One region of the Methylobacillus methanolivorans genome, then DNA from elsewhere that is predicted to be linked to it. Evidence: riboswitches for the same ligand, from Rfam matches in the RefSeq annotation. Region 1 holds a riboswitch; each other region holds the start of a gene.
The links. A riboswitch is a leader RNA that binds a small molecule or an ion and turns the genes downstream of it on or off. The one in region 1 is predicted to bind thiamine pyrophosphate.
Positions count from the first base shown of each region.

Region 2: it holds a riboswitch for thiamine pyrophosphate, as region 1 does, so the genes downstream of both, LG202_RS06350 (sodium:solute symporter family protein) here and LG202_RS01870 (TonB-dependent siderophore receptor) in region 1, are expected to answer to the same signal.
Region 3: it holds a riboswitch for thiamine pyrophosphate, as region 1 does, so the genes downstream of both, thiC (phosphomethylpyrimidine synthase ThiC) here and LG202_RS01870 (TonB-dependent siderophore receptor) in region 1, are expected to answer to the same signal.

Region 1 covers NZ_BAAILT010000002.1:114,578-124,520, reverse strand. The annotation lists gene LG202_RS01890 (TonB-dependent receptor plug domain-containing protein) at 1-570, shown strand, start outside; gene LG202_RS01885 (ABC transporter substrate-binding protein) at 598-1,863, shown strand; gene LG202_RS01880 (di-heme oxidoreductase family protein) at 2,061-3,224, shown strand; gene sulP (sulfate permease) at 3,301-4,950, shown strand; TPP riboswitch at 5,006-5,105, shown strand; gene LG202_RS01870 (TonB-dependent siderophore receptor) at 5,170-7,338, shown strand; gene LG202_RS01865 (MFS transporter) at 7,543-8,778, opposite strand; gene LG202_RS01860 (helix-turn-helix domain-containing protein) at 8,848-9,279, shown strand; gene LG202_RS01855 (ATP/GTP-binding protein) at 9,415-9,943, opposite strand, start outside.
Region 2 covers NZ_BAAILT010000002.1:1,079,543-1,089,485, reverse strand. The annotation lists gene LG202_RS06355 (protein adenylyltransferase SelO) at 1-557, shown strand, start outside; gene LG202_RS06350 (sodium:solute symporter family protein) at 641-2,092, opposite strand; TPP riboswitch at 2,139-2,243, opposite strand; TPP riboswitch at 2,349-2,454, shown strand; gene LG202_RS06345 (3-oxoacyl-ACP reductase) at 2,499-3,284, shown strand; gene LG202_RS06340 (LLM class flavin-dependent oxidoreductase) at 3,295-4,584, shown strand; gene LG202_RS06335 (MgtC/SapB family protein) at 4,654-5,913, shown strand; gene LG202_RS06330 (hypothetical protein) at 5,999-6,244, shown strand; gene LG202_RS06325 (LexA family protein) at 6,334-6,918, shown strand; gene LG202_RS06320 (hypothetical protein) at 7,090-7,653, opposite strand; gene LG202_RS06315 (porin) at 7,866-9,044, shown strand; gene fmdA (formamidase) at 9,116-9,943, shown strand, end outside.
Region 3 covers NZ_BAAILT010000004.1:379,924-389,866, forward strand. The annotation lists gene LG202_RS11720 (hypothetical protein) at 38-1,048, shown strand; gene LG202_RS11725 (substrate-binding domain-containing protein) at 1,048-1,527, shown strand; TPP riboswitch at 1,555-1,665, shown strand; gene thiC (phosphomethylpyrimidine synthase ThiC) at 1,734-3,620, shown strand; gene LG202_RS11735 (TIGR00645 family protein) at 3,674-4,204, opposite strand; gene LG202_RS11740 (pseudouridine synthase) at 4,321-5,499, shown strand; gene LG202_RS11745 (YidB family protein) at 5,528-5,920, shown strand; gene LG202_RS11750 (undecaprenyl-diphosphate phosphatase) at 6,019-6,828, shown strand; gene LG202_RS11755 (AsmA family protein) at 6,914-9,586, shown strand; gene mutY (A/G-specific adenine glycosylase) at 9,588-9,943, shown strand, end outside.

The DNA of each region.
Region 1 (9,943 bases):
GAACTGGGTGCTGGCGCTTTCGTGTTACCAGAGTTGAAGTTGCAAGGAGCGGTATTCTTTATTGATACCAAAGACATGATTCAATCTGTCAGCCTTCCAAATTCAGCTTGTACTGCAGGCGGGGGAAATTGCTTTCAATTCCGCAATATTGGAAAAGTACAAAGCCAGGGTATCGAACTAGGTGGAACCTGGTTTGCCAGCGATAATGTTGAAGTGGGCGGCAACTATACCTTCATCAATCGAGATAACCTAAGTAACGACCAACAATTAACAGATGTACCGCGCCAAAAACTCTTTGCGTACAGCAAGTGGAAAATAAATAGTGCCTTACAGATATTAGCGAGCATGGAAGCCTCATCATCACGTTACTCTCGGCAAAATCAGGCACTTACAACCTGGTTATCAGCCAAGGGTTTTGCAACTGGAAATATCAAAGCCATGTATGCAGTCAATGCGGACTGGTTTGCCGAAGCAGGTATTAATAACATCCTCGACAAAAACTATGCATATACAGAAGGCTTCTATATGGAAGGCCGCAATATGTTTGTTAACGTCACGCGCAAGTTCTAAGCAACTCACAACTAGATAGGAAACATCATGGCCCGCTCTCTTACTATCAAGGCAGCATTGAGCTGGCCAATCCAGATTCTCATCATCTGGCTGATACTTGTCAGCCAGGTGTCATGGGCGGATACGACCAAGGTCATCGTGATGACCAGCTATCCGCAAGAGGTCGTCTCACCATTCGAAGCGGCATTTGAAAAACAATATCCGCAATACAAGCTGGAAATACTCTGGCGGCAATCGCGCGATGCCATGGCGTATTTCAAGGATGCATCGCAGCCAGTCGATGTGTACTGGACACCTGCGCAACGTAATTTCGCCCAGCTAGAAAAAATACAGGCTTTTCAGCCACTACATTTAACCCTTGATGGCTTGCCTGCTTCCATCAATGGATTCCCATTGCGCGAAGGCAACTACATTGCCACAGAAATAGCAGGGTATGGCCTTGCAATTAACCCGCAGGGTATCACTGCAGCAGGACTACCTGTGCCACATGATTGGCATGATCTCACTCATCCAGCATGGCGAGGCAAGGTAGCCTTGCCTGTACCTTCAAAAGTGGGGTACGCCCCACCACTGATTGATATCTTGCTGCAAGGCTACGGTTGGCAGGCTGGCTGGAACCTGTTACAGGAGATCGCCGCCAACTCGGAACTGGTAGGCATGGGTTCGACTTTTATTACCGATGATATTGCCACTGGCCGTTTGCTGGCAGGCTTGACCATCGACTTTTTCACGGCTTCTGCCATCGCGAATGGCGCACCGCTGCAATTTCTTTACCCTGAAGTCACAGGTTATTCTCCAGCGCATATCGCGGTAATGAAGCAGGCAGCCAATCAGGAAGGTGCGCAAGCCTTCACCAGCTTTGTGCTTTCAGCACAAGGCCAGCACCTCCTGTTTCACCCGGACATTCGCAAGCTACCTGTGCGGCCTTCGGTCTATACAGATCAACCCGCAGGATATTTCAACCCGTTTGCAAATAATCCGGCATTTACCTATGACACCAAACGTGGCCTGGCTCGCCAAGAGATCACCAATGCCTTGTTTGATGCCATCATCACGGAAAACCTGGCTAGCCTGAAGCAGGCCATCGCCGCCATCCAGTCTGCCAGCAATACCTTGGGGGAAAATGCGCCACAAGTGCTGCAAGCAAAGAAGCTACTGCAATCTCTACCCATGGATGAGGCTACCGCCGACTCCAAGGCTCCCAGGACATTAGATACCACTGAAACAGCACAATGGCAGAAGATCATGCATGATCGCTACCAAGCCGCTACCCGCATTGCAGCAGGCTTGTAACCCTGATGTTGTATCGCTTTCTTGTCGCATCACTTATCGCAAGTACTTTTATTCCCAGACTTACCAGCAGTCAAGAAGCAGCGAGGGTAGTGACAAACAACACCACTCGTGAGGCATACTCGCAAGCGATACAACCACTCTCCACAAAAGATATACAGACATTCCAGCAAGGCCGCAGCCTGGTGCGGCAAAGCTAGATTATCTCTCCCGCGCTTGATCGTGAAATCGCAGGGCTAGGGCCGTTATATAACCGCAACTCCTGCATCGCTTGCCACGCCAAAAATGGTCGGGGCTTTGCACCAGATTCACCAGAAGAATCCATGCGTTCCATGCTGGTTCGCCTCAGCATTCCCGGCAAAACCATCACTGGTGCTCCTTTGCCCCTGCCCTGGTATGGCGATCAATTGCAGGAATTCGGTGCGCCTGGCGTCAATGCTGAAGGCCGTGCGCATCTGCATTATGAAGAAACCTATGTCCTCTTAAATGGAGGTGAAATCGTCAGCTTACGCAAACCACGTATTTCATTCAGCAATCTGGCATATGGCCCTATGCCAGATAATCTGCAAACCTCTGCCCGCATTGCCCCCGCGATTTATGGCATGGGCTTGCTCGCCGCCATCCCGGATAGCACATTGCTAGCATTGGCGGCCCAGCCCAAGCCTGGCACGATCAAGGGCAAGGTCAATTGGGTGTGGAGTGCAGAACAGCAAAAAACAGTGATTGGCCGTTTCGGCTGGAAAGCCAATGTCGCCACATTGCGTGAGCAAACCGCCAGCGCCTTGGCTGGCGACATGGGGCTAAGCTCGCATCTGTTCCGCCATGGCAATTGCGCCGAAGAGCAAATTGCCTGTCAGCAAGCACCCGTTTCCGGCATGCCTGAAATATCCGCCGCACAGCTCGAGCAAATGGAATTCCATCAACTTGCGCTTGCTGCCCCTGCACCCCGCCAGCAACAGCAAGCCTCCATACAGCACGGGGCCTTGCTGTTCCGTCAAGCCCAATGTGCAGCCTGCCACCAACCAGAAATCAAGACAGCGGCTTTCCCGCGCCTGACAGCCCTTGGTGAACAGCTGATCGCGCCCTATACCGATTTACTCCTACATGACATGGGGCCAGCGCTTGCTGACCAGCGCCCGGATTTTGCTGCCAGCGGCAGCGAATGGCGCACCCCGCCACTATGGGGCATTGGCCTGGCCAAACAAGTGGAACCCCATGTAGGATTTCTGCACGATGGCCGGGCGCGGACTATTCTGGAAGCGATCCTGTGGCATGGCGGCGAAGCAGAAGAGTCGCGCAACATAGTGCAACAGATGTCGCCACAAGAACGCCAACAACTGCTCGATTTCATTGAATCCCTATAAGCCGCTACACATCATCTTGCCGAGGTAGGTAAAGAGGCTATGATATGCCTGTCACTTGCCTAGCGTCCCTTACATCATGATCGCGATTCTCGAAGCCAAGCATGCTGGCTTGCTCTCCCGCCAATATTGGTACCGCAACATCATGTCGGGGCTGATCGTCGGGGTGGTGGCCCTGCCACTCGCCATGGCGTTTGCCATTGCCTCCGGGGCCAAGCCGGAACAAGGCCTGTATACGGCGATTGTCGCAGGTACACTCGCCTCACTCTTTGGCGGCAGCCGCTTGCAGATCACCGGGCCGACTGGGGCCTTCATCGTCATCCTCTCAGGCATCACTGCAAAATATGGCATTGCTGGCTTGCAGATCGCAACCCTGATGGCAGGTATTATGCTGCTCATCATGGGGCTAGCGCGCATGGGCAGTGTCATTCGCTATATCCCGGAGCCAGTCATCATCGGCTTCACCAGCGGGATTGCCGTCATTATTTTTGTCGGCCAATGGCAAGACTTCTTCGGGCTTGCGCCACAAGCGGCACACCATTTCCACGAGAAATTACTGCGCCTGATCACAGCACTGCCCCACCTGGAACTGCACACTACCTTGATGGGTATCTTCACCCTGGCGGTTTTGCTGCTCTCCAATCGCTACCTGAAAAAAATCCCTGGTCCATTGGTAGCCATCGTCTCGGCCACTGTGCTTCAATCCATATTCAGTTTCAAGGAAGTCACCACCATAGGCAGCACATTCGGTGGTATCCCGCAGGCCCTACCACAATTTTCCCTGCCAGCCGGTATCAGCGCTGCCACCATGCTGGAATTGATCGGCCCTGCCTTCACCATTGCACTGCTGGGTGCGATTGAATCCCTGCTCTCGGCGGTCGTAGCGGACAATATGGCTGGTACCCTCCATCAGTCCAACCAGGAGCTGATTGGACAAGGCATTGCCAACATCGCCTCGCCATTATTCGGTGGATTTGCCGCCACGGGCGCACTGGCGCGTACGGCAACCAATATTCGCAATGGCGGCAACAGCCCGCTTTCTGGCATCGTCCATGCGCTCACGCTGGTATTGATTGTGATATTGCTGGCACCACTGGCAGCAAATATACCGCTCGCGGCACTGGCGGCCATTTTGTTCGTCGTGGCTTACAACATGAGTGAAGCACATCGCTTCTTGCATATGGTCAAGACCGCACCGCGTGCAGATGTCGCCGTGCTACTGATCACCTTCCTGCTTACGGTATTCAGCGACTTGGTGATCGCCGTGAATATCGGCGTCATGCTTGCCACGTTATTGTTCATGAAACGCATGGCGGAAACGGTCAGCATCACGCAATTGAGCGATGCTGACCTCCAGCAAGAATACGGGCAACGCACATGGTGCCTGCCACCCAGCACATTGGTATACCGCGTAGAAGGCCCTTTGTTCTTTGGTGCGGCAGAACATTTACAACACCGGCTGCAAACCCTGCGAGAGGATACCGATACCATTGTGCTGAGGATATCGCGGGTACCCATCATGGATGCCACCGGCATGCAAGCTTTGTGGAACCTGCTGGATACCTGCAAGCATCACAATATTCGCCTGGTCATTGCCGAAGCCAGGCCCAATATCCTGGAAAAATTGCGCCGCTCAGGCCTGGTTAGCCAAATTGGTGAGCAAAATGTGCTACCACACCTGCAATTGCTGTGGCCTAGCACCGTCACATTAGGCGCAGTTCAAAAATAACCTCACCCTTATTCGCAACAAACTGGCGTTTTCTTTACATTTTTTGGTAGTATACGGCCCACGCTAGGGGTCCTGAAGAGTCAAATCTTCGGGTGAGAAAAACCCTTGAACCTGACCTGGATAATGCCAGCGTAGGGAAGCGCAAAGCCACTCAAGGTCCATCCCGGAGCTTCTTTGTTCATTCCTGCGCGTGCCTTTCCGTAACGCGAGTGAACAACAATGCCAGCTTTCCCTTTCCGTCACAAACTTAGCGTGCTAGCAGTCGCCTGCACATTTTCGCCTGCTGCCTTGGCACAATCGGCAGATACCGAGGATAGCGCATTGCCGGAGCTGGTCGTTTCCTCTGCATCAGCGGATACTCAGGCACGGCGGGCTAGCATTGGCAGTTTTTCCGACCGATCCTTACTGGAAACACCGGCCTCAATTACGGTCGTGACACAGGAACAGATGCAGGATCGCAGCGTACGCTCCGCCACTGATGCAGTGAAATGGGATGCCAGTGTGCAAAACTCCTACAACGCTGTTGGCCTTGCAGATTGGTTTGCGATTCGCGGATTCGTATTGGATCAGGGTGCCAACTATCGCAAAGACGGACTGGTGATTCTGGCGCAAGCCATGGTGCCCATGGAAAACAAGGAGCGTATCGAGATATTGAAAGGCCTGGCAGGCCTGCAATCAGGCATCGCTGCTGCAGGCGGCATGCTCAACTATGTGACCAAGCGCCCCACCGATACGCCGCTGCACACAGCAACTTTTGAGGTACGCGAACGCGGTACGGTATATAGCGCAGTAGATATTGGCGGACGTACTGAAAACGGCATCTTCGGTTATCGCATTAATGCCGCGGCGGAAGACATCAAATCATATATTGATGGCTCAACAGGCAATCGTAACTTCATTTCAGGTGCGTTTGATTTCCACCTGAGCCCACGTGCGCTCTTGCAGCTGGATCTGGATTATCAGCATAAATCGCAATTGACCGTACCAGGCTTCCAGCTGCTTGGGCCTGAACAGCGCATTCCGACAGGTATTCGCGCCAAGCAGATGCTCAACGATCAATCCTGGAGCAGCCCTGTCGTCGATGACAGCCACAATATCGGCGTGAAGTTCAACTACACACTAAACGACCACTGGCGTACCACCTTGCAGGCCAATCAATCAGTCCTGCATCGAGATGATGCGGTGGCTTTACCCTCAGGTTGTGCAGCCCAGGGATTATATGTCGGTTATTGCAGTGATGGCGGCTATTCCCTCTATGACCTGCGCCGTAAAAATGACAAGCGCTCCATCACCACTACCCAGGCGCTGCTACAAGGCGATGTCACCACAGGTGTGGTAAAGCACGACCTGACAGTCGGCCTTTCGACGCTGCGTCGTCGCGATCACTTTGCCGACTATGTTTCGCCATATGTCGGTGATAGCAACATCTACAATCCTGTCTATTACGACAATTACTCACCAGCAGAGGTCAAGCCCGTTCATTTGCGCCGTAAAGATGAAGAGCGCGCGATGTTTGTACAAGATGTCATGACCCTGACCGAGCAGCTCAAGCTACATGCAGGCCTACGTTACGTGCAACTCAAACGTGACCAGTTCAACTCATCAGGAACCACCACCCGTAGTACCGATGATCAATTCATCCTGCCGAGTGCAGCATTGGTTTACAACGTGCAGCCAGCAGTAGCGGTGTATGGCTCTTACTCCCAAGGCCTGGAACCAGGTGGCGAAGCGCCCACTGGCACGACCAATGCAGAAATCATTATGGACCCTAGCCGCTCTCGGCAAATAGAGCTAGGCGTAAAAGCGGAGCCAAGCAGCAAGGTGAGCTTGTCTGCTGCAGTATTCCAGATCAAGCGCCAGAATGAATACGTCAACGACAATGGAAATGGCACGCAGACTTATGTGATGAACGGCATGCAAGTCAACCGTGGCCTGGAACTGGCCGCACAAAACCGCATGACACGTGACTGGATGCTGGGTGGCAGCTTCACCGCTTTACAAGCACGGGCGGAAGGCACAGACGATGCACGTATCGAAGGCAAGCAAGTGGGCAATGTGCCGAGATTCAAATCTGCAGTGTATAGCGAATACACATGGCCTGGCTTGCCTGCGCTCAAGCTGAATGCAACCTGGCTTTACTCCAGCAGCAAAAACTTCTCCCCCAGCAATGACATTGCTGCTTTAAACAAAAAGGTCGAAGGTTATCACGTGCTGAACCTTGGGGCTCGCTATACAGCCAAGCTTGGCAACACAGCCACTACCTTTAGGGCTGGGGTGGACAATGTGTTCAACAAGTTCTACTGGGGCGATGCATCCAGCGCTTTCGGCGGCTACATGATTCCAGGCGCACCACGCGTATTCCGCGTGTCCGCGCAAATTGATTTCTGATCAAACGAGTGCGCGGAGCTTGATGACATAAGGCAGGATAGCTCGATGAAACTTGTCGGGAAGCATTGGGAATACTGCCTCCCAAGCCAGGGGCAGAAGCAAAACTCACCCCTATCAAGCACGATGAAGACACGATAGTTTTCTAAGGTTGTCTTGCTACAGATAATAGCAATCACTGGCATCGGGATAGCAATATCAACCCTTTCAACCTGTCCCTTTCCCAGTCAGTTGGGGCACGGCAATTGCAATCGCGATGATCATCATTCCGCCAGCCAGCAAAAACGTCAGCCGCATCCCTGCGGCGATTGCTGCGGGATATGCATGGATAAAGTCTTCTGTGCCAACGCCCAAAGCGAATACTGCCCCCATCACGGAAGCACCTACAATCAAGCCAATATTGCGAGCTAAACCAAGCAGGCCGGCAATCGTGCCGTGAATATGTCTGGGTACGTTGGCAAGAGCTGCTGTATTGTTGGCAGCTTGAAAGAGTTGGTAACCCGGCGTCAGGACGATAATAGAAACAATATAGCCATTCATACCCACCCAATTTGGCAACAACGCTAACAGAAGCGTGCCAACAATCAGTAGCATAAGTCCAATCAAAAGGGTTCGGTGACTGCCTAAGGTGTCAACCAGCTTTCCTGACACGACGCCGCTAAAGATCGAGATCACAGGTCCTATCGCCATGACCAGGCCCACCTGCGTTGCTCGCAACCCAAGCCCCAGACCAAGATAAAATGGGCCAATCACGAGTGTCGCCATCATGACGGCAGCCACCAGCAGATTGATAGCGAGATTGGGCAGTAGCTTTGCATTCAACACCTGCCATACACTGGGAGCTGGCGCTTTCCTGTTGATTGTCGGGGTTGGCAATATCCAGAGTGCCAGTATCAAGGCAATCAGCGCCAGTGGAAGCTGTATCAGAAAAATGCCTCGCCACCCCGTGACCAAAAGCAACCATCCACCAAACGCTGGGCCAAGTGCCGTACCTAGCGCAGATATGGTTCCCAGCAGGCCCATGGCTTGCCCCAACCGAGCTTCGCTAGCGGCCTGGCGCATCATCGCCATGACGAGCGTCATGAGAAAGGCTGCACCTACTCCCTGAAGGGCTCTTGCTCCAATCAGCCACCACAGGTTAAGCGCAATGCCGCAAGACAGTGCGGCCACAGTGAACAATCCCAAGCCCGCAATGAGCATCTGTTTCAGCCCATAGCGGTCACCAAGCCGCCCGGCGACCACGGACATGATCGTCATGGTGGCAAGATAAGCAACGACAACGGCCTGCACTTGCGAAAACGGTGCCATAAATGCCTCAGCCAACGCAGGCAATGCGATATTGGCAATACTCGTTCCCAAAGAGGCCATCAACATTGATAGTGCCAGCGTGAATCTGACGCCCGCCTGCTTTCTTGCAAGGGTGAATAATTTGCCTACGCTCATCGTCCTTATCTCTTGTCCTGCTCTATAGATCAGGGCATGCTAATACTTCAAGTCAACTTGAGGTCAAGTATGGAGTTTATGGATATTGGCGAAGTCGCAGAAAAGAGCGGAATTAAACCCTCTGCCCTGCGTTACTACGAAGAAACGGGGCTAATTACTTCGGTATCACGGCATGGTTTGCGCAGACAGTTTTCCGCAGAGGTGCTTTTACAACTCAAGCTGATTTCCATCGGAAAATTGGCAGGCTTTTCGCTACAGGAAATTGCCGGGATGTTTGATCAAAACGGCACACCAGACTTGCCACGCCAGCTGCTCCACCAGCGCGCGGACGAGATTGATCGACAAATTCATGAGCTAAAGGCGCTACGGGATACATTGCGCCACGTTGCAGACTGTCCAGCACCATCACACATGGAATGTCCTACTTTCCAGCGACTGATTAATGTGGCAAACAAACGGGGCTGGAAAAGTAGAAGCAAGAAGCGATCAACAAAACCCTAGGCTACCAGTTGGGGACTGTATTGATACGCCTAAACCTTGCCTACAACATCAGGCACAAGCAATAAGCTCAGCCTGATGCAGGCTTTCACATACCCTTCTCTAATTTTTTGAGTGTATCCGTGAAGTGAGCGTTGCTTACGCTGATTGTGATAAAGCTAACGATAAATATGCAATGGTTTGCATCTCGCGTTGCTGCATGCAGCCATCCACGAGCCGATATGTGATGCCAGCATCCCGCAGTTTACACAGTAACCGAGCATGTACCTTCTGGCGCACCTCGTCGGACTCGCGCTGCATGCCATCAGCTACCCATGGCATGGTCGGCGCAGTGACTATCGTCGCAGCATAGTCATATGCCGCTGCCAGTCTCACAAGCGCCATGTCTGCCTGCCCAAAGTAATGTTCGCTATAGACAATCGTCATCAGCGGCGTGGTGTCACAGAACAATAGACGGTTGGCATGTCGCTCAGCCTCTTTCTCACGCTGGCGTTGTGTAGTGGCAATCATGAACTGCTCGTCGGCACGTGGCGTACGTTGAAATGTCTCGACGAACTCGCGCAGGTATTCTGGCACCCATGCCGTACGATAATGCGCTGCCAGTGCTTCCGCCAGGGTGGATTTCCCAGTGGATTCAGCCCCAAGAATAGCAATACGCGGCACCATA
Region 2 (9,943 bases), 960 kb from region 1:
AAATTTACGACGAAGGCCTGATGCTATTCGACCAGGCTTACAACAAAGAGTGGGGTGCCGTGTTGGCTGCCAAATTTGGCTTTAGCCAGTGGCGCGATGAATATGAGCCTTTGTTCACCGCAGTGTTCGATCTCATGACCCAGGCCGAGATCGACATGACCGAATTTTTCCGCAAGCTGGCCTTGATCGAAGCCACCCAGCCAGACTTGGACATCTTGGAAAGCGGGGCCTATAGCGATGCACTATGGGAAACCTTCAAGCCCAGGTTCAGTGATTGGCTCAAGCAATATAGCCAGGCAACGGTTGCAGATGGACGTGACCCAATAGCCAGGAAAGAGGCCATGAACCGTGTCAACCCGCGGTATGTCTTGCGCAACTACCTGGCGCAACAAGCCATCGATCTGGCAGATGCTGGTGATAACAGTTTGATAGAAGAGTTGTTGGAAGTGTTGCGCCAGCCTTACGACGAACAGCCAGGCAAGGAGCGCTTTGCTGCCTTGCGACCGGATTGGGCCAAGCACAAGGCTGGATGCTCGATGCTGTCTTGTAGTTCCTGATTTAATACTTCACTTCACATAATATCAAGGGCGAGCGCAGCGATGCCCAATCGCTGCGCTCGCCCTTTGAGTTGTTAGGGTCGTTAGAGTTGCTCTTGATCCAGCCTGCGGCTTGCATGTGTCAACGAAGCAAGCTCGAAGTGTTCCTTGCGACGTTTGAGCAGGCGGGTGATGGTAATGACTGCTACGGGGGTCAAGGCCGCCAGCAGGAAGGATTCTAGCAAGTGGGTCGCGGGTTCATTTGGCGTGGGGAACATGGACAATCCTGCGACCAGTCCGGCAATGGTGCCCATGACCGCTTCTCGCCCGGTATGCGAGCGGCTGAACAGGCCGAAAAAGACCGGGAAAGCCGCCGCCGAGCATAGCAGGTCGGCGAGCAGGAATAGGTAAAGCACGCTGTAGCCCTGTGCAGCAACAATCAACACCGGGATTGCGACCAGCAGCACTAGCCAGCGTGACAATCGCATCAAGCTCGAAGCGCTACGCTTAGGCATCACTCGCCCGATATCCACAGCCACAATGCTTGAAATCGCGCTGATCGCGCTATCTGCACTGCACATCACCAGGGATATACCGAGTGGAATCAGCGCAATGGCCAGCCAAAGCGGGATGTTGGGCATGACCACGCTGAACAGCGCTACCGAGCTATCACCTTGTGGTGTCATCGCCATGAAGGCCAGGCCGAACAAGCCCATGATGAAGATGAATGGCACGACCAGCAAACCACCCAGCAGGAAGCCGTTACGCATGGCAGGGATGTCTTTCGCAGAGTAAATGCGTTGCCAGTTGCCTTGATGAAAGATGCCGGTGAGCAGGATGGCGACGAAGAAGGTCAGCCCGGCCTTGATGCCACCAATATCGTGTAGGTCGATGAGCTGCGGTGCGGTTTCGCGCAGCTTGTCCATGACAGGCACCACGCCACCGGTTGCTTTCCAGCCAATAAATACCAGTGCTGCCAGCAGCGGGATGATGATGACGATCTGCACTTTGTCGGTGAAGATAGAGGCACGCAAGCCACCATAAGTGGTGTAGAGCAACGTGAAGCCGAGCACGATGGCTGCCGTGGCCCAGAGCGGCACTGGCGCAAGGATGGTCACCATCTTGGCGATGGCGGTGATCTCCGCACTCATGGCGATAAATAGGTAAAACAGCATGATGCTGAGTGCGAGCAGATACATTGGCTTGCCATAGCGCGCGATGAGAAACTCGGTAAGGGAGTGGCCATTGGGCATGAGTTCACGCATGCGCTTGCCGAGCGGGATCATGGCAATGCGCGGCGACATCGCGCCAAGGGCATAGCCGATCACCGCGGTGAGGCCGCCCCAGGTAGCCGCTTGAGCTGGCGAGAACAATATCCATGCACCGAGGGAAGAGGCGAGTAGCACCATGACACTGGCAATGGAGCCTTGGCTGTTGCGGGCGACGATGAATTCTTCAAGATTACCGCGATAACGGCGCGAGTAAGCCATGCCGAGAATGGCGAAAGCGGCGGCGAAAAAAATCAGCCAAGCGAGCGTGGCTTGTGTACTGAGCATCTTGTGGTGACTCCTGTAATCAACGAACGACAAGGAGTACGCAAACCCGATGCGGTACTTCCTTCCTTTCGCCAGCATGATCTGGATCAAGTATTAAGGGTCATGGCCCATTGCCATTTCTCAGCCGTGATCGGCTCCCCCAGGATTGAACGGGCCAATAGCAAGTGGCCGTTCTGGTGCCGGATTATAACGACTTTCATCACGATTTTCACAATGCATTGGATGTGAATCGTTCATATTCCGTGCTATGGTTCAACCTTTCGGCACGGGGTGCCCTGATGGAATGGTTTCCACAGGGCTGAGAGCAAACCCGTATACCTGATCCAGATCATACTGGCGGAGGAATGCCTGTCGCAGCCCTGGCTGCGGTGTCTTCCTTTGTCATGATTTACTGCAAAGGAATGACATGAACAATCCATCAGCCCCACAACTCCGTATTCAAGACCAAGTCGTGCTCGTCACCGGTGCCGCACGCGGGCTGGGCCAGCATATTGCCCGTGCCTTCCTCGATCAGGGTGCAAGGGTCGTCATCAATTATCTTCATAGCGAGGCTGCCGCGGCCAGGCTCGTGGCTGAAGCGCCTGAACGTGCATTGGCGATAGGTGCGGATGTGAGCGATGCAAAGGCTGTGCGTTGCATGCTGGAGCAGGCACAGGCACATTTCGCTCAGCCAGTGACGACGGTGGTCAACAATGCGCTGCCGGATTTCAAGTTCAATGGCGATGCCCGAGCTCATGCTGCCGATCTTGGCTGGGAAAGCCTGCAGCAACAGTTCGATGGGGTGGTGAAGGGCGCGTTGAATACTGTGCAGGCGGCCTTGCCTGGCATGTGTGCACAGGGTTGGGGGCGGGTGATCAATATCGGCACCAATTTGTTCCAGAACCCGGTAGTGCCTTATCACGATTACACTGCTGCCAAGGCGGCCTTGTTGTCACTCACACGTACCCTGGCACAAGATTTGGGGCCGGGGGGCATTACTGTCAATATGGTGTCGGGCGGCTTGCTGCGTACAACCGATGCTTCTGCTGCCACGCCAGAGGCCGTGTTTGATCTGATTGCTGCCAGTACACCATTACGCCGCGTGACGACACCAGAAGAGTTTGCCGATGCGGTGCTGTTTTTCGCCTCGCCCTGGTCGCGTGCCGTGACGGGGCAGAATCTCGTTGTGGATGGTGGCTTGGTGAAGAATTAGGGCTGTGGTGATGATGCACATCAATTTATTCCTGTTCGGTTGCGGCCACCACAACGCTGCTTGGCGCCACCCGGATTCCCAGGTCGAACGCCTGGGTGATATTCGCTATTACGAGGAAATGGCCCAGCTAGCCGAGCGTGGCAAGCTGGATGCGGTGTTCTTTGCCGATGGGCATGCGACCAATAACATTACTGATGGGCCGCGCTGGTTCCTCGAGCCAGTGACCATGCTGACAGCCATTAGCCGTGCTACCAAGCACATCGGCTTGGTGAGCACCATTTCCAGCACGTTTTACACACCTTTCCATGCAGCAAGACTGATGGCATCGCTGGACCATATCTCCGGTGGACGTGCAGGATGGAACGTGGTGACGTCGATGTTTGATGTTGAAGCAAGGAACCACGGTTATGAAGCGATGCCCGGCCATGCTGAGCGCTATGCGCGGGCTGAGGAATTCATCCAGGCGGTATTGCAACTGTGGGATAGCTGGGATGATGGTGCATTGCTCAACGACCGCGCGGGAGATTACGTTGATGAAAGCCGGGTTCGGCAGATCAATCACCAAGGCGCACATTTCCTCGTTGATGGCCCCTTGACCGTACCGCGCCCACCTCAAGGTAATCCTGTGCTGTTCCAGGCGGGCGCTTCCGATCATGGCCGCGCACTCGCCGCGAAATATGCTGAGGCGATTTATGCCGTGGCCTATGACCTGCCGTCGGCCCAGGCCTATTACGGCGACGTCAAGGCTAGAGTCAAAGCTGCCGGGAGACAAGTGGATGTGCCTATCCTGCCAGGTCTTGTGACCTTTATTGGCTCAACTGAGGCCGAGGCGCGTGCCAAGCAGCGGGCGCTGGATGAGCTATTGCCTGCAGAAACATCCCTGCGGCAATTACAGTTGTTTATCGATCAGGATTGCATGGATTGGGAGCTTGATGCACCAGTGCCACCCTTGCCGCCGCTGGAGGCCTTTACCGGCCCCAAGGGCCGCTATGCCACCGTGTTACGCATTATTGAACGCGAAAAGCCTACCGTGCGCCAGCTATTGGGCCGCCTGGCTGCGGGGGGAGGGCATTGCACCATGGTTGGCACGGCAGAGCAGGTGGCAGACCAGATGGAGCATTGGTTCCGCAATGGCGGGGCAGATGGCTTTAACCTGATGCCGCCGATGCAACCCGAAAGCGTGCAGGACTTTGTCGATCATGTCATTCCCATCCTGCAACAGCGCGGCCTGTTCCGCCACGATTATGAGCATGCCACCTTGCGCAGTCATCTAGGGCTGGCTAGGCCGGTACGCGTCTAGCATTGTCTTTGTGCCAGAGGATGCTGGCTCTTGGTATCATGCTTGCAGATATAACCGAGAGCCTAATCAATGCACCAGACCTTTGCTATCGACACCATGCTGCACCTGCTCATTGCACTGGGTGCTGGGCTATTGATCGGCGCTGAGCGCGGTTGGCAAGAGCGCGATGAAAACGACTCATACCAAAGTGCAGGCATCCGCACCTTTGCCTTGACTGGCTTGCTGGGAGGCTTGAGCACTTTGCTGGGGCAGCAGATGGGCATGGTCGTATGGGTGACGGTACTGGCGGCATTGATGCTGGTGGTGGGTATTGCGTACGTTGTGGATGTGCGCCGCACTGGTGACCATGGCATCACCAGCGAATTGGCCTTGCTGATCACCTTCCTGTTGGGCAGTCTTGCTTTGTCTGGCTACGTGATGCTGGCAAGCGCTGGTGCCGTGGTGGTGGCCTTGTTGCTCAGCCTGAAAAACGTATTGCATTCCCTGCTCAAGCGCTTGAGTGAGGCCGAAGTTTCCGGTGCGCTCAAGTTGCTATTCATTTCCGTGGTGATGCTGCCCGTATTACCGAACGAGACTTATGATCCCTGGGGCGTGTTCAATCCTTATACCACGTGGTGGATGGTGGTGCTGATCGCCGCGCTGAGCTTCATTGCCTATATCGCCATTCGTCTTACTGGCACACGCTATGGCCTGATGTTGACGGCTATCCTTGGTAGCTTGGTGTCTTCCACCGCCATGACGCTTACCCTGTCACGCTTGTCCAGCAAGCCATTGCAGAATGTATTGTCAGCAGGCCTGCTGGCGACATCAGCTTTGATGTTTCCACGTGTCTTGCTGATTGTGGCCGCGGTGAATATTTCCATATTGCCGCATATTGCCTGGCCATTGAGTGTGATGTGTTTAGTGTATCTTGCCGGAGCCGGGGTCTTCTGGCTAAGGGCTATCAAGGAAGAGCCAGCCAATGCAGAAACACCACTACGCAACCCTTTTGAGTTAAGGCCAGCTATCCGTTTTGCCTTGCTGTTAAGCCTGATCTTGTTCCTCGTTGAGGCGGGCAGGCGCTATATGGGGGATGCTGGCGTTTATTTGGTCTCTATCCTTGCTGGCCTAACCGATGTCGATGCCATCAGCTTGTCTTTATCGCGTAATGCCTTGCACGAGTTGGGGATGAACGTGGCGACGCAGGGTATTGTGCTGGCCGTGATCAGCAATAGTGTGGTGAAGGCAGCTTTAGTCGGTGTTATTGGAGGCAAAGCACTGGCTTGGCGTACTTATCCTGTGATTGGTGTCGCTTTGGCTGCTGGTTTATTAGTGATGTTGCTTACCTGAGAAGTGGCTAGATTGTTCACGGTAAAGGTATTAAGCAGGCAGGAATTTGTTATCATGCCGCCCTTTTTTGCATAAAGGAGCACGCATGGCAGACAATCAGAAAAAAGAGAACAAGGCCAATCTGGTGATCCTTGATCGCCCCATGATCTCCGTAGAAACGACAGAGTATAAGGAAGTCAGGATGACGGTGATTGGCATGGATGGCGCGATGGAAAACATTCGCCAACAGGAGCTTTTGTTTCCCTTGGAGTGTGCTCGTCAGGTGGCAGAGTTCCTCTTGCAGTTGGCTCCACCAGAGGATAAACAAGACAAACCAGTCAAGGCGGAATGATCACGGGCATGATGCATGCCGTGTTGTGATGAAAAAAACTCTGTCCCAAAGCTTGACTTTGTGTACATTCGTACAGTAAATTTTCACCCATGGGACAAGACAAAGACTTTGAATACCTGGGCAAGATCCAGGACTATTTCGCCGAACACAAGACATTGCCGACTTTTAGCCATGTCGCGCAATTGCTTGGGTTTAAATCTAAGAATGCGGTGACATCGTTCGTGGCGCGGCTCAAGTTACAGGGCTTCCTCGACTATGCGCCTGATAAGCGGCTCAAGCCGGGTAGGCGTTTTTTCGAGCGGATTCTGGCTGAGAGCACGGTACAGGCCGGGTTTGCCACACCATCATATGGCGATACCCTAGACACGATGGGTATTGATGATTACCTTATCGAAAAGCCCTCGCAAACCATCCTCATCACAGTGCGTGGTGACTCGATGAAGGATGCGGGGATTTTTAATGGCGATGTCGTGATTGTGGAAAAACGTCCTTTTGCCAATCTTGGCGATATTGTCGTGGCTATCCTCAACCGCGAATTTACGCTCAAGACCTTGGGTAAGGAAGATGGGCAGTTTGTGCTGATTCCTGCCAACAAGGATTTTCCGGTGATTCGCCCCAATGGTGATTTCGAGATTTTTGGGGTGGTGGTGGGGCAGTTCCGCAAATATAGCTAAGTCCACATCGCTTAAGCCACTCTGTATTACGCCTAAAATGATGCCGCTGCCTAGAAAATAGGCAGCGGCATTTCTCTTTATTGCATCAGCAAGTTAATTTTGCCATCCCCAGACTGCCCACAAAGTTATGCACAGATTTTGTGGGGCGCTGTGTATAGACTATTCGCTGGTTTACTGCGCCTGTAGCGCTTTCCAACCCAGCTCTCTCATGCAGAGCAACAAGCCTCGGCTCGCTTTTGCCGTGGTACCTGACATATCAGGCTGGTGTTCCGGCCCCAGCTTTGCCACGCATTGCTGAATATCAGCCTTGAGATTGTCTGCACCTCTGCCAATTTTCCACCATGAGCTCACAGTAAACATATCCAGCGGGCTTTTGGGTGCTGGTGCCGGTGATTCTTGCGTTACGCTGGTTTTTGCGTCGGCAGCGATTGCGACAACAGGTGCTGGTTCCTGCACTGTCGAGGTATCTCGATAGTCATTCTTTAGTGATGCCTTGATGACAGGGTCATCATCATCCAGGTTGTCCTGTGGGTTGTGGAATACCCAGCCATTGTTTTCCATGCATTGTGCAAATGCATTGCCTTGCAGGCCTTGTGCCTGACATGCATTTTTTGCCGTGTTGAGGTCGTGTACGCCAGCGCCTCTTTTATATGCAAATTCACCACCGCATCCTGCCAATACCAAGCATAGGGTTATGGCGGCAGGGATTGTCGTTAGTAATCCTTGATTATTCATGTGTTTTTCCATATTTCCCATGCCATCCCCGGCATAGGCATTGATTGTCGACGAGGCCAAATTACCATGCGGCCTGATTCTGGCATGTACGCAATATGACGTATTTAAGCCGACCCCCTCAATCGCTAATCTGGCAACACGAAAGATTTAGCGGGTAGTTCACCGTTCGGTTTGATGGTTTTTGGTGAAACTTAAATTAAGGGGTAAGGGAAATGAAATTCAAGATGAAGAAGTGTGCATTCATGGTGGCACTGGCAACATCCGCTGCGTTGCCATCCATGAATTCACAAGCTGCAGGCACGATCACTTTCGGTGAAGATAAGTCTATCAGCATCGGCTTGGGCGTGCGTACTGCATTCACCAGCGTTGAGGATGCAGCACCTAATGGTAGCTCACGTTCCAAGGATTTTGATGTGGATGACGCGCGTATCTACATCAATGCTTCTTTCAACAAGTATATCAAGGCGACGTTCAATACTTTCACTACCACTAATGATGGTAGCGGCAAGGATGACATCAGCACCCTGGATGCTTATCTGCAATTTGAGTTCATGGATGAATTCAATATCTGGATGGGTCAGTTGTTGCCACCATCAGACCGTGCCAATCTGGATGGTCCTTTCTTCCTCAATGCCTGGTCTTACCCAGGTGTGGTGTCTCGCTACCAGAACAAGTTCGTTGGCCGTGATATTGGTGTGACCGTCTGGGGTAAGTTGCTCGACAAGCGCCTGGTTTACTCCGTGGGTGCTTATGAAGGTAATCGCGTTTCCAGTTTCAACAATGACAGTGCACTGAACCCCAACCGTTCCGACAACCTGATGTACAGCGGTCGTATCCAGTATGACTTCCTGGATGCAAACAACGATCCAGCCTACTACACCAGCAGTGCGTACTACGGCAAGGACGTGCTCTCCATCGCACTGGTCGGGATGTTCCAGAAGGACGCAGTAGGTATTGCTGGCAACAGTGATGACTACAAGGCTTACAACGTGGATGCCTTATTCGAGAAGAAATTTGCTGCAGGTGTGCTGAACCTCGAAGGGGCTGCTTACAAATACAACTTCAGTGATGCAGCCGTTGCTGCAGATTCCGCAGCAGTCGTTGCTGGTGGCGGTACTTTCACTGGTGCCGTACCAGGCAAGGCTTACCTCGGCTTAGTGTCCTGGATGTTTGGCGATACCGTGGGCTGGGGCAAGTTCCAACCCTATGGCCGTTACCAGAAGTTTGATGCAGACGGCACGATTGGCCGTGATCAGAAAGAGTACGACGTAGGCCTGAACTACATCATTGACGGCCATAACGCCCGTATCAGCACCGTCTACACCAAGACCAAGACTGAGGGCTTGAGCGATATCGACAAGTTCACAGTAGGTCTGCAGTTGCAATTCTAGTTGGGAATGGCCGTCATTCCTGGATGGAATGACGGCCGTCATGAGTTGAGTTTTTTAAGGAGGATGTATAGATGAAGACCTTGATTAAGCTGGATTTTGACAAGCCAGCCTGGGAACAGGACGGCCAGATTCATAATCGTTGGCACCCTGATTTGCCCATGGTCGCCATGGTCAAGCCTGGAGACGAGTTCCGTGTTGAGTGCATGGATTGGACCGGTGGCCAGATCGGCAACAACGATAGCGCAAACGACATTCGTGATGTCGACCTGTTGCAGGTGCATTACCTGAGTGGCCCGATTGGTGTTGAAGGTGCTGAGCCAGGCGACCTGATGGTAGTGGACATCCTGGATGTAGGTACTTTGCAAGATCAACAATGGGGCTTCAATGGCTTGTTTGCCAAGGAAAATGGTGGTGGTTTCCTCACTGATCATTACCCTGAAGCAGCAAAAAGTATCTGGGATTTTCACGGTATCTATACCACCTCCCGTCATGTTCCCAACGTCAAGTTCGCCGGCATCATGCACCCAGGCTTGATTGGCTGCTTGCCATCCCGTGAGTTGCTGGATACATGGAACAAGCGCGAAGCTGAATTGATCGCTACTGATCCTGATCGTGTGCCAGCATTGGGATTGCCTCCTAACCCAACGGGTGCCGTCATGGGGCGCCTGAGTGGCGAAGAGGCCTCAGCAGCAGCCAAGGAAGGCGCACGTACTGTGCCTCCACGCGATCACGGTGGTAACTGCGATATCAAGAACTTGACCAAGGGCTCGAAGATTTTCTTCCCGGTTTACGTCAAGGATGGTGGTCTTTCCATGGGCGATCTGCACTTCTCCCAGGGCGATGGCGAAATCACGTTCTGTGGCGCGATCGAAATGGCTGGCTACCTCGATATCAAGGTC
Region 3 (9,943 bases), on a different contig from region 1:
CTGATTGGAATCACAGGTGGTTTGTCCGGAGAAAAACATGCGCATTATGCACTTGCTTCTTGTAGCCAGTGTAGCCTTGAGCCTGAGTATCTGCAAGATTGCAGCTGCGGCAGATGAGGCCGATACCCAGCCTGGATTTCTCGATGGATTCAAACTGGGCGGCTATTCCAGTGCCGGTATCAATCTACATCCTGGTGGCAAGGCCGATGCCCGCTTGAATGAAGTGAGTTTGTTTGTCACCTGGGATAATGGTGGTCGCCTGCGCTTTTTCTCCGAACTTGAGGTGGAAAAACCACTGACTTGGTATAGCGGCGAAGGCACGACCGGGCGAGATTCCTATTTTGATGTCGAGCGTTTTTATCTCGATTACAACCTCTCTGAAAAGCTCAATTTACGTAGTGGCCGTTTCCTGACGCCGACCGGGCGCTGGAACGTGGTGCATGCAGCACCGTTGGTCTGGACATCATCACGCCCGTTGGTGACCAGTCGCTTGTTTCCTGAAGCGGTCAATGGTTTCATGGTGTATGGCGCTGCGCCTTTTTCTGATAAGGCTTTTGAATACAAATTCTTCATGGAAGCTGTGCAGGAAAGGCATCGTGACCGTGATGACAGCATTCCCTACAAGGATAGCAAGGGCATGCGTTTCGAGATCACGGGCAAATTCAATTGGGGTTTGTCATTACTGGAGACGGCGGAGGACCTGCGTTACAGTGCCACGCGGTATCGCATGGTGGGGCTGGATTTCATGGTGCAGCACAAGGGCTGGGAATTCAGTGGAGAAACGCTGCAACGGTTCTATACCAATGGGCACGAAGGCGGCAGTGGTGCCTATCTGCAAGTGGTTGCTCCGTTGCAGAAGCACTGGTTTGCGATTGGCCGTGTCGAAAATTTCAATCGGCCCGCGGAGGGCTCTAGCGAGCGCTGGGTCGTGGGGGCTGCCTGGCGGCCTTTGCCATCAAGAATACTCAAGCTTGAATATGTCGGGGGGGATCAAGAGCGTCTTGAATCTCCCAAGGGTTTCATGGCTTCGTTTGCGATCCTGTTCTGATGCGCTGGCTATTTCTTTGCCTGGGTTTGCACTTGTTGTTGCCTGTTGCAATGGCGGCAGAAGTGGCAACGATTGCCGTGATCGTGCCCAAGGAGCAGAATCTGCATGCCTTCAGCAAGGCAGAGCTGGCGCTGGTGTTCTGGCGAAAGAAGCTCTATTGGGGCAATGGCAAGCGCATAGAGCCTGTTAACCTGGGTCCGGAAAGCGCCTTGCGCCAGCGCTTCTCGCAGCTCATTCTCGATAGTGTTCCGGAAGATCAGGTGGAGTACTGGAACGCGCTGTATTTTCACGGTACCTCGCCTCCACATGTCGTACGCACACAGGAGGCTATGCTGCGTTACGTCGCAGAAACACCAGGCTCAATAGGCTATATTGACGCATGCAGGGTGGATAACCGTATCAAGCCTGTGGCCTGGTTGTTGCCTGATGGCAGCTTGAGCCATCTTCCTCCCGTATTGAGTTGCTCATCATCGTCTTGATCAAATCAGGGTTTTAACGTACATTGCGCCAATCGCTAGGGGTCTGCTTTTGTATTTGTATGAATACGATGGCAGTGAGAATTACCCTTTGAACCTGACGTGGATAATCCCACCGTAGGGAAGCGCAGTTTGGTTTGATGGGGCAAGCTCTATTCTTTTCCCTATTGGTATTCCAAAAACGCTTCCCGCTATTTTTGGAGCCAATGATGAATGCCACCGACAAAGACCTGCATGCCAAGTTTCTTAATGAAACTGCGGAGATTGATGCAGGCACCAAACAATCCTTTGCCAACTCCCGCAAAATCTATGTTGAAGGCTCGCGCCCGGATATTCGCGTGCCTTTCCGTGAAATCTCGCTTTCTGATACTCCGTCTGCTTTTGGTGCAGAAAAGAATCCGCCGGTTGTTGTCTACGATACTTCCGGCCCCTATACAGATCCTGCTGTTAACATCGACATCCGTAATGGCTTGCCGGCACTACGGGCTGGCTGGATTGCCGAGCGTAATGACACCGAGCAGCTGGATGGCCCAACGTCAGACTTTGGCAAGCTGCGCAAGCAAGACCCCAAGCTAGCTGAGATGCGTTTTAACCTGACGCGCAAGCCATTACGTGCCAAACCTGGCAAAAATGTAAGCCAGATGCACTATGCGCGGCAGGGCATGATTACTCCCGAGATGGAGTTTATTGCCATCCGCGAAAACCAGCGCCGCGAAAACATGAGCGAACTACTGCAAACCCAGCACGCAGGTCAGCATTTCGGTGCCAGCATTCCCAAGGTGATTACGCCAGAATTCGTGCGCGACGAAGTGGCCCGTGGTCGCGCGATTATCCCGGCTAACATCAACCACCCTGAAATCGAGCCCATGATCATCGGCCGCAATTTCCTGGTGAAAATCAACGCCAACATCGGTAATTCTGCGCTTGGCTCTTCCATCTCGGAAGAAGTGGAAAAAATGGTCTGGGGTACGCGTTGGGGTGGTGACACCGTGATGGATCTTTCCACCGGTAAAAACATCCACGAGACCCGCGAGTGGATCATCCGTAACAGCCCAGTGCCGATTGGTACCGTGCCAATTTACCAGGCCCTGGAAAAGGTCAACGGCAAGGCCGAAGACCTGACCTGGGAAATCTTTCGTGACACCCTGATTGAGCAGGCAGAGCAGGGCGTGGACTATTTCACCATCCACGCGGGGGTACGTCTCGCCTATATACCGATGACAGCGAAGCGCATGACGGGCATCGTGTCGCGTGGTGGTTCTATCATGGCCAAGTGGTGTTGGGCTCACCACAAGGAAAGCTTCCTCTATGAGCATTTTGAGGACATCTGCCAGATCATGAAGCAATATGATGTGTCGTTTAGCCTAGGTGACGGCCTGCGCCCAGGCTCTATCTATGATGCCAACGATGAAGCTCAGTTTGCTGAACTGAAGACCTTGGGAGAGCTGACCCAGATTGCCTGGAAACACGATGTACAGTGCATGATTGAAGGCCCAGGCCACGTGCCCATGCACCTCATCAAGGAAAACATGGACCTGCAACTGGAACACTGCGGCGAAGCGCCGTTCTACACACTGGGCCCATTGACCACCGATATTGCCCCAGGTTATGACCACATCACTTCTGGCATCGGCGCTGCCATGATAGGCTGGTACGGCTGTGCCATGCTCTGTTATGTGACACCCAAGGAACATCTAGGCCTGCCGGATAAGGAGGACGTGCGCGTTGGCATCATTACCTACAAGATTGCTGCGCATGCCGCCGACCTGGCCAAGGGCCACCCCGGCGCGCAGATTCGCGACAATGCCTTGTCCAAAGCACGTTTCGAGTTCCGTTGGGATGATCAGTTCAACCTTGGGCTTGATCCGGAAAAAGCCAAGGAATTCCACGATGAAACCCTGCCGCAGGAAGGTGCCAAGCAGGCGCACTTCTGTTCCATGTGCGGCCCGCACTTCTGCTCCATGAAGATCACGCAGGATGTGCGCGATTACGCTGATAAGCTGGGCGTGGATGAACAGGCTGCGTTAAGCAAAGGCATGCAGGAAAAGGCGATTGAGTTCGTGAAAAAAGGGGCAGAGGTCTATCAAAAAGTGTGATGCTGAATTGCTAGCAAAGCGTTAAAAAATGGCCAGTGCTTGCTGGCCGTTTTTTATTGGTGATGTTTATCCTTTTCCGCAATGTGATCCATGATCGCGAAGAGTAGCCCGGTCACAATGAAGGTGACGTGAATGCCTACCATCCAGGCCATTTGCGTATTACTAAGATGTTCTGAACTACTGCTGCTTTGATGCACAAAGGCTTTGAGCAGGTCTATGGCAGAGATTGCCACGATGGAGCCAATCAGCTTGAGCTTGAGTCCCGAGTAGTCAACTTTCCCCATCCATTCTGGTCGGTCTTCGTTCTCTGCGACATCAATCTTGGAAACAAAATTTTCATAGCCGCTAAAAATCACCATGATGAGCAGGTTGGCCACCAGGGTAATGTCGACCAAGGCAAGTAATGAAAGCACGACTTCCTGCTCTTGTGCTTCCAATACATGGCTGGCGATATGCATGAACTCCTGGGCGAATTTGACCAGCAGGATGACCAGGCCACCCACCAAGCCCAGATACATCGGAGCTAGTAGCCAGCGACTGCGGAAGATGGTGAATTCAAGACAATGTTCGATGATTTTGAACATGGATGCTGGCCGACTAAACGATTAAGGGAAAGCCATTATAAGGTGGCTCTTGCTGGTATCAAGTGACATGTTGAAGCTGTCCAGACCGGCTAAGCCTGCTATGTTAAAATCCCGCCATGACCACGCTTAAATTGAAACCCGGCTCTATCTCCAGCAAAGATGCCAGTAAGCCTCCAGTGCGCCGCCCAGATCCAGCCAAGCGTTCTCGGACGACTGCTCCAGCGCCTAGAGTGAGGCCTCCTGAAAACTCGGTAGCGGATACCGCTGCAGCAAAACCAGCGAGGGCTAATAAGCCTGAGCGAGAGCGGTCGGGCAGGCCAGAGGCTGCTAGGCGTACTGCGGAAAGAGCACCTGGTGATGGTGCGGGTAGAAAACCCGCAGCTAACAAACCTCCTCATGCCAATAAGCCCAGGTCTATCGCACGAGAGGGGCAGGTGCGCCAATTTGCTGACCGTGATACGCCGCGTCGTGGTGGCAAGGCCAGGGATGGTTTTGAGCAAGGAACATTCAATCAGGATAGAAATACCAATCCCAAGTTTTCTCCCAAGCCTGTTGCTAGCCAACCAGAGTTGCCCAGGCTTTCCAAGCGCATGGCTGAGCTTGGTCTGTGCTCACGTCGCGAGGCGGATGACTTCATCGCCAATGGCTGGGTGACGGTCAATGGTGAAGTGGTCGATGTGTTGGGTACACGCGTATCACCCGATGCCGAGATCAAGGTCAGCAAAGAGGCGCAGAAACACCAGTCCGAGATTGTTACTATCTTGCTGCACAAGCCAGTGGGCTATGTTTCCGGTCAGGCGGAAGATGGATATGAACCAGCGGTTGTGCTGGTAAGCCCTGATAACCATTGGGATGAAGACCCGACCCAGATTGTATTCAAACGCGGACACTTGCGCGGCTTGGCTCCGGCAGGCCGTCTGGATATTGATTCGACTGGTTTGTTAGTGCTGACCCAGGATGGCCGCGTGGCACGCCAATTGATCGGAGAAGATTCGACAACTGAGAAGGAATACTTGGTGCGTGTGACGGGTACACTCAGTGAAGATGGGCTGAAAAAACTTAATTTCGGCCTTAGCCTTGATGGTGTCAAGCTCAAGCCTGCCAAGGTGTCTTGGCAAAATGAGGACCAGTTACGTTTTGTCCTGCGCGAAGGGCGCAAGCGCCAGATTCGCCGGATGTGTGAACTGGTGGGTCTCACCGTGGTCGGACTCAAGCGTGTGCGTATTGGCAGTGTCGTGCTTGGTAAATTGCCTGTAGGAACCTGGCGTTATTTGCGCCCCGGCGAGCGCTTCTAGCTAGCTATCATGATTGAAGGAAGTGTGAATGGGATTATTTGACAGTATTGCCGGATCGGTGATGAACAAGGTAGCTGGCAACAGTGGCAACCCGATGATACAAGCCGGACTTGAGCTGATGAATAAATCGGGTGGGCCGCAGGGCGTGCTCGATAAGTTGCGTGCCAATGGGCTGGGTGCCGAGGTCGAGTCGTGGCTGGGTTCTGGAAGCAACTTGCCGTTAAGCTTGCAACAGGTAGTGCAGGTGTTTGGAGCGGAGTTGATCAAGTCGATGGCGGCACAGCTTTCCCTGCCTACCGATGATTTTGGTCGCAAGCTGGCGGAGTATCTGCCGCAGGCGATTGATAAATTAAGCCCTGATGGCAAGTTGCCAGGTAGCCAGGCTGAATTAATGGCGCGGGCATTCTCCTTGATTAAGTAACATGGATCATTCCTGCTGAATCGTCGGGGGGCGGTTCATCGCAGGTTCACAGGCATGCTGCATGATGCCGCTCATATCAACAATAAAGATGGCATGACATGGATTTAATACTATTACTCAAGGCGTTTATCCTCGGCATCGTGGAAGGTGCCACCGAATTCCTCCCCATTAGCAGCACTGGCCACTTGATCATTATTGGTGACTTGCTCGATTTCAACGACGACAAGGGCAAGGTGTTCGAGATCGTGATCCAGTTGGGTGCGATTATGGCCGTGTGTTGGGAGTATCGCAGCCGCTTGACCTCGGTGGCCACTACCTTGCATACCAATACTTCGCAGCGTTTTATCCTGAACCTATTTGTTGCATTCTTGCCTGCAGCTATTCTCGGCTTGTTGCTGCACGGCTTCATCAAGGAGCACTTGTTCTCCTCGATTACCGTGGCATGCGCATTGATCGTGGGAGGTTTCGTCATCCTGCTGGTAGAGAATCTCTATGCGCATGACAAGGCGCCTGCCGCCAAGGCATCAAATCTCAACGAGATTACCGCTTGGCAGGCGCTAAAAGTGGGGTGTGCGCAATCACTGGCGATCATGCCCGGTGTATCTCGCTCTGGCGCTACTATCCTGGGGGGCATGATCTTTGGCCTCAACCGCAAGACGGCAACCGAGTTTTCGTTTTTCCTTGCTATCCCGGTGATGCTGGCGGCAACTTTTTACGATGTGTACAAGAACTTCAGCCTGTTTGTGGTTGAGGACCTGGCGATGTTTGCCGTTGGCTTTATCACTGCATTCCTGGCTGCACTGGTGGCGATCAAGACCTTGATCCGTTACGTCGCTAACCACGATTTCAAGGGCTTTGCCTACTATCGTATTATTCTTGGCATCATCGTACTGGCTTACTACTGGTAATCACTCGCATCGTGTATCACTGCCGGTCTGGCACTGGCAGTGATACACTCGTTTTCTTCTCGCTCAATCAAAACAGGATAGGTTAATGAATAAAATCCTTAAGTATTCCTTGTTTGGCCTCGGCGGAATCGTTCTGGTGTTGGTCATCATCGTGGCGATTTTTGCTGCCACCTTTAACCCGAACGACTACAAACCCATGATCGTGCAACTGGTCAAGGACAAGAAACAGCGCACGCTGAATATCGAAGGTGACATCAAGCTTGCTTTCTGGCCCAAGCTGGGAGCTGACCTAGGCAAGATTTCCCTTTCCGAGCATAACAGTGACAAGGAATTTGCCGCTGTAGATGGCCTCAAGGTGTCTGTGGCCTTGATTCCCTTGTTGAAGAAGGAGCTTGTGGTAGATGCTGTCTACGTGGATGGTGCGCGAGCCAATATTGTGCGTTACCAAGATGGCAGCACCAATTTTGACGACCTGCTGAGTGAGGACAAGGACGAGCCATCGCAGGAAATCAATTTTGATATTTCCAGTATCAACGTCAGCAATTCTGCCGTGAGTTTTCATGACGAAGCCGCGGGTAGCAGCTATGCGGTCAAGCAGTTCAACCTCAAGACCGGGCGCGTGGCGCTGGCTACGCCATTCGACCTTGCCAGCGATTTTGAAGTGAGCGCCAGCGCGCCAAAGGTGGACGCCAAGGTCAAGCTGCAAGGCAACTTCATGGCCGATGTCGAGAACAAGCATTTCGCCGCGCAAAAGCTGGATGCCGTGGTCAAGGGCAATATCGCGGATGTGCAGGATGCCGATATCCGGCTGACAGGCGACGTGGATGCGCGCCCTGAAAACATGGAGTTCCTCGTCAACGGTCTCAAGCTCGCGTTTTCCGGCCAGCTTGCCGATGCCAAGCTGGTGGCGGATTTCGCTGCGCCCAAGCTGGTGGTGCGGCAGGATGAGGTATCCGGCGACAAGGCCGAACTGGCCTTCAGCCAGGAGAAGACAGGCGACAGCATCAAGGCCCAATTGGTATTGGCAGATATCAAGGGTTCGCCAAGAGAGCTGCAAAGCAGCGGCATCAATGGCGAATTCAGCCTCAAGCAAACCGACCGCAGCGTGGAAAGCAAGTTTTCATCGCCCTTCAAGGGCAACCTGCAAGACCTTGTATTCGAGCTGCCCAAGCTGGCAGGCAAGATAGACATCAAGGATAAGGCTTTGCCGAAAGGTGCTGCTCAGGGCGAGTTTGCCTTCAAGCTGCTGGCTGACATCAAGCAGGAAAAGGTCGATAGCGATTTCAGCCTGAATGTCGAGGATACCAAACTCAAGGGCGATGTGGCTGTGGCTGGCTTTGCCAAGCCCGATGTCCGCTTCAACCTCAGCGGTGACAAGCTGGACTTGAACAAGCTGCTGGGCAATGGCTCTGCCAAACCAGCGCAGAAAACCGCCAGTAAGCCCCAAGCGAATGAAGCGGCACCTGATCTTTCTGCATTGAAGGATTTGCTGCTGCAAGGCAATGTGAATATCGGCAGCATTGTGTATGAGAAATTCCACTTGGCTGGTCTCAAGCTTGGGATCAAGGCCGACGGCAAGGCGCTCACTGTCAGTCCGTTCAACGTGAAGCTCGACGAAACCACGATCAATGGCAAGTTTGGTATTAGTCGCTTCGAGCGGCCAATCTACCATTTCGATGTTGATATCGACAAACTGGATGCGGATCGCTATATCACGGATTCCGAAGCTAAGCCTACGAAACCTGCTCCAGCCAGTAAGCCGCAGGAAGATGCCACGATAGACCTCAGTGCATTGCGGCAATTGAATGCGGATGGCGAGTTGCGTATCGGCGCGCTCAAGGTGGCGAATGTTAAAAGCACGAATGTGCGCATCAAGCTAAAGGCGGACTCGGGGGTGGCCGAACTCGCCCCTTTTTCCGCTAGTCTCTACGAGGGCTCCATGAATGGCGCCCTGACGGTGGACGCCCGTAGCACGCCGAATATCGCCATCAAGCAGGAGATGAAAAACATCGCGATAGGCCCTTTGCTGACCGATGCCATCAACAATGACATGCTGCATGGCAAGGGCAACCTGAACCTCGATCTCACGACCAGTGGCGACACTGTCAATGCGCTCAAGAAAGGCCTGAACGGCAAGGCTGCACTCAATCTCAAGGATGGCGCGGTCAAGGGGATTGATATTGCCGGGACGCTGCGTGGTGCAAAGGATAAACTCAATGCACTGAAAGGCACGACCAGTGTGGCTGGAGATAAGAGTAAGCAGACCGATTTCAGCGAAATGTCTGCCAGTTTTAATATCAAGAACGGTGTTGCGCATAACGACGACCTGGACATGAAGGCACCGTTATTCCGCATTGCAGGCAATGGCAGTGTCGATATTGCCAATGAAACACTGGATTACCTTGCCAAGCCTACTGTGGTGGCTTCGCTCAAGGGGCAAGGTGGGGCGGATTTGCAGCAGCTTAATGGTCTTACTGTGCCAATCAAGCTCACAGGCACGTTCAACAAGCCTGCTTATGCCATCGATTTCGCCGGGTTGGCGACAGCGATTGCCAAGAACAAGCTGCTGGAAGGAGCGGGTGGTGCCAAGGGCGAGGCGGTCAAGAACTTGCTGGATGGTAATCGGGAAGACGCGGTGAAGTCATTGCTGAACAAGCAAAGTGACAAGAGTAAGGATGATGCTGCCAACAGCGAAACACCCACATCCAAACCCGAAGACAAGGTGAAGCAGAAACTGCAAAACCTGTTTGGCCGCTGAAATGACCCTGTCGCAATACTTTCCCATTGCTGACAGGCTGATTGCCTGGCAGAAGCAGCATGGGCGCCATGACCTGCCGTGGCAGAATACCCACGATCCATATGCCATCTGGGTTTCCGAGATCATGTTGCAACAGACGCAGGTGGCAGCCGTGATCGGCTATTACCAGAAATTCATGCAGCGTTTTCCTAGCATTGCCAGCTTGGCTGCTGCAAGCCAGGATGATGTGATGCAATACTGGAGCGGCCTGGGTTACTACTCACGCGCACGCAATTTACACAAGGCGGCACAGCAAGTGATGAGCTTGCATGCAGGTGAATTCCCGCGTGATTTCGAGGCGATCCAGGCATTGCCGGG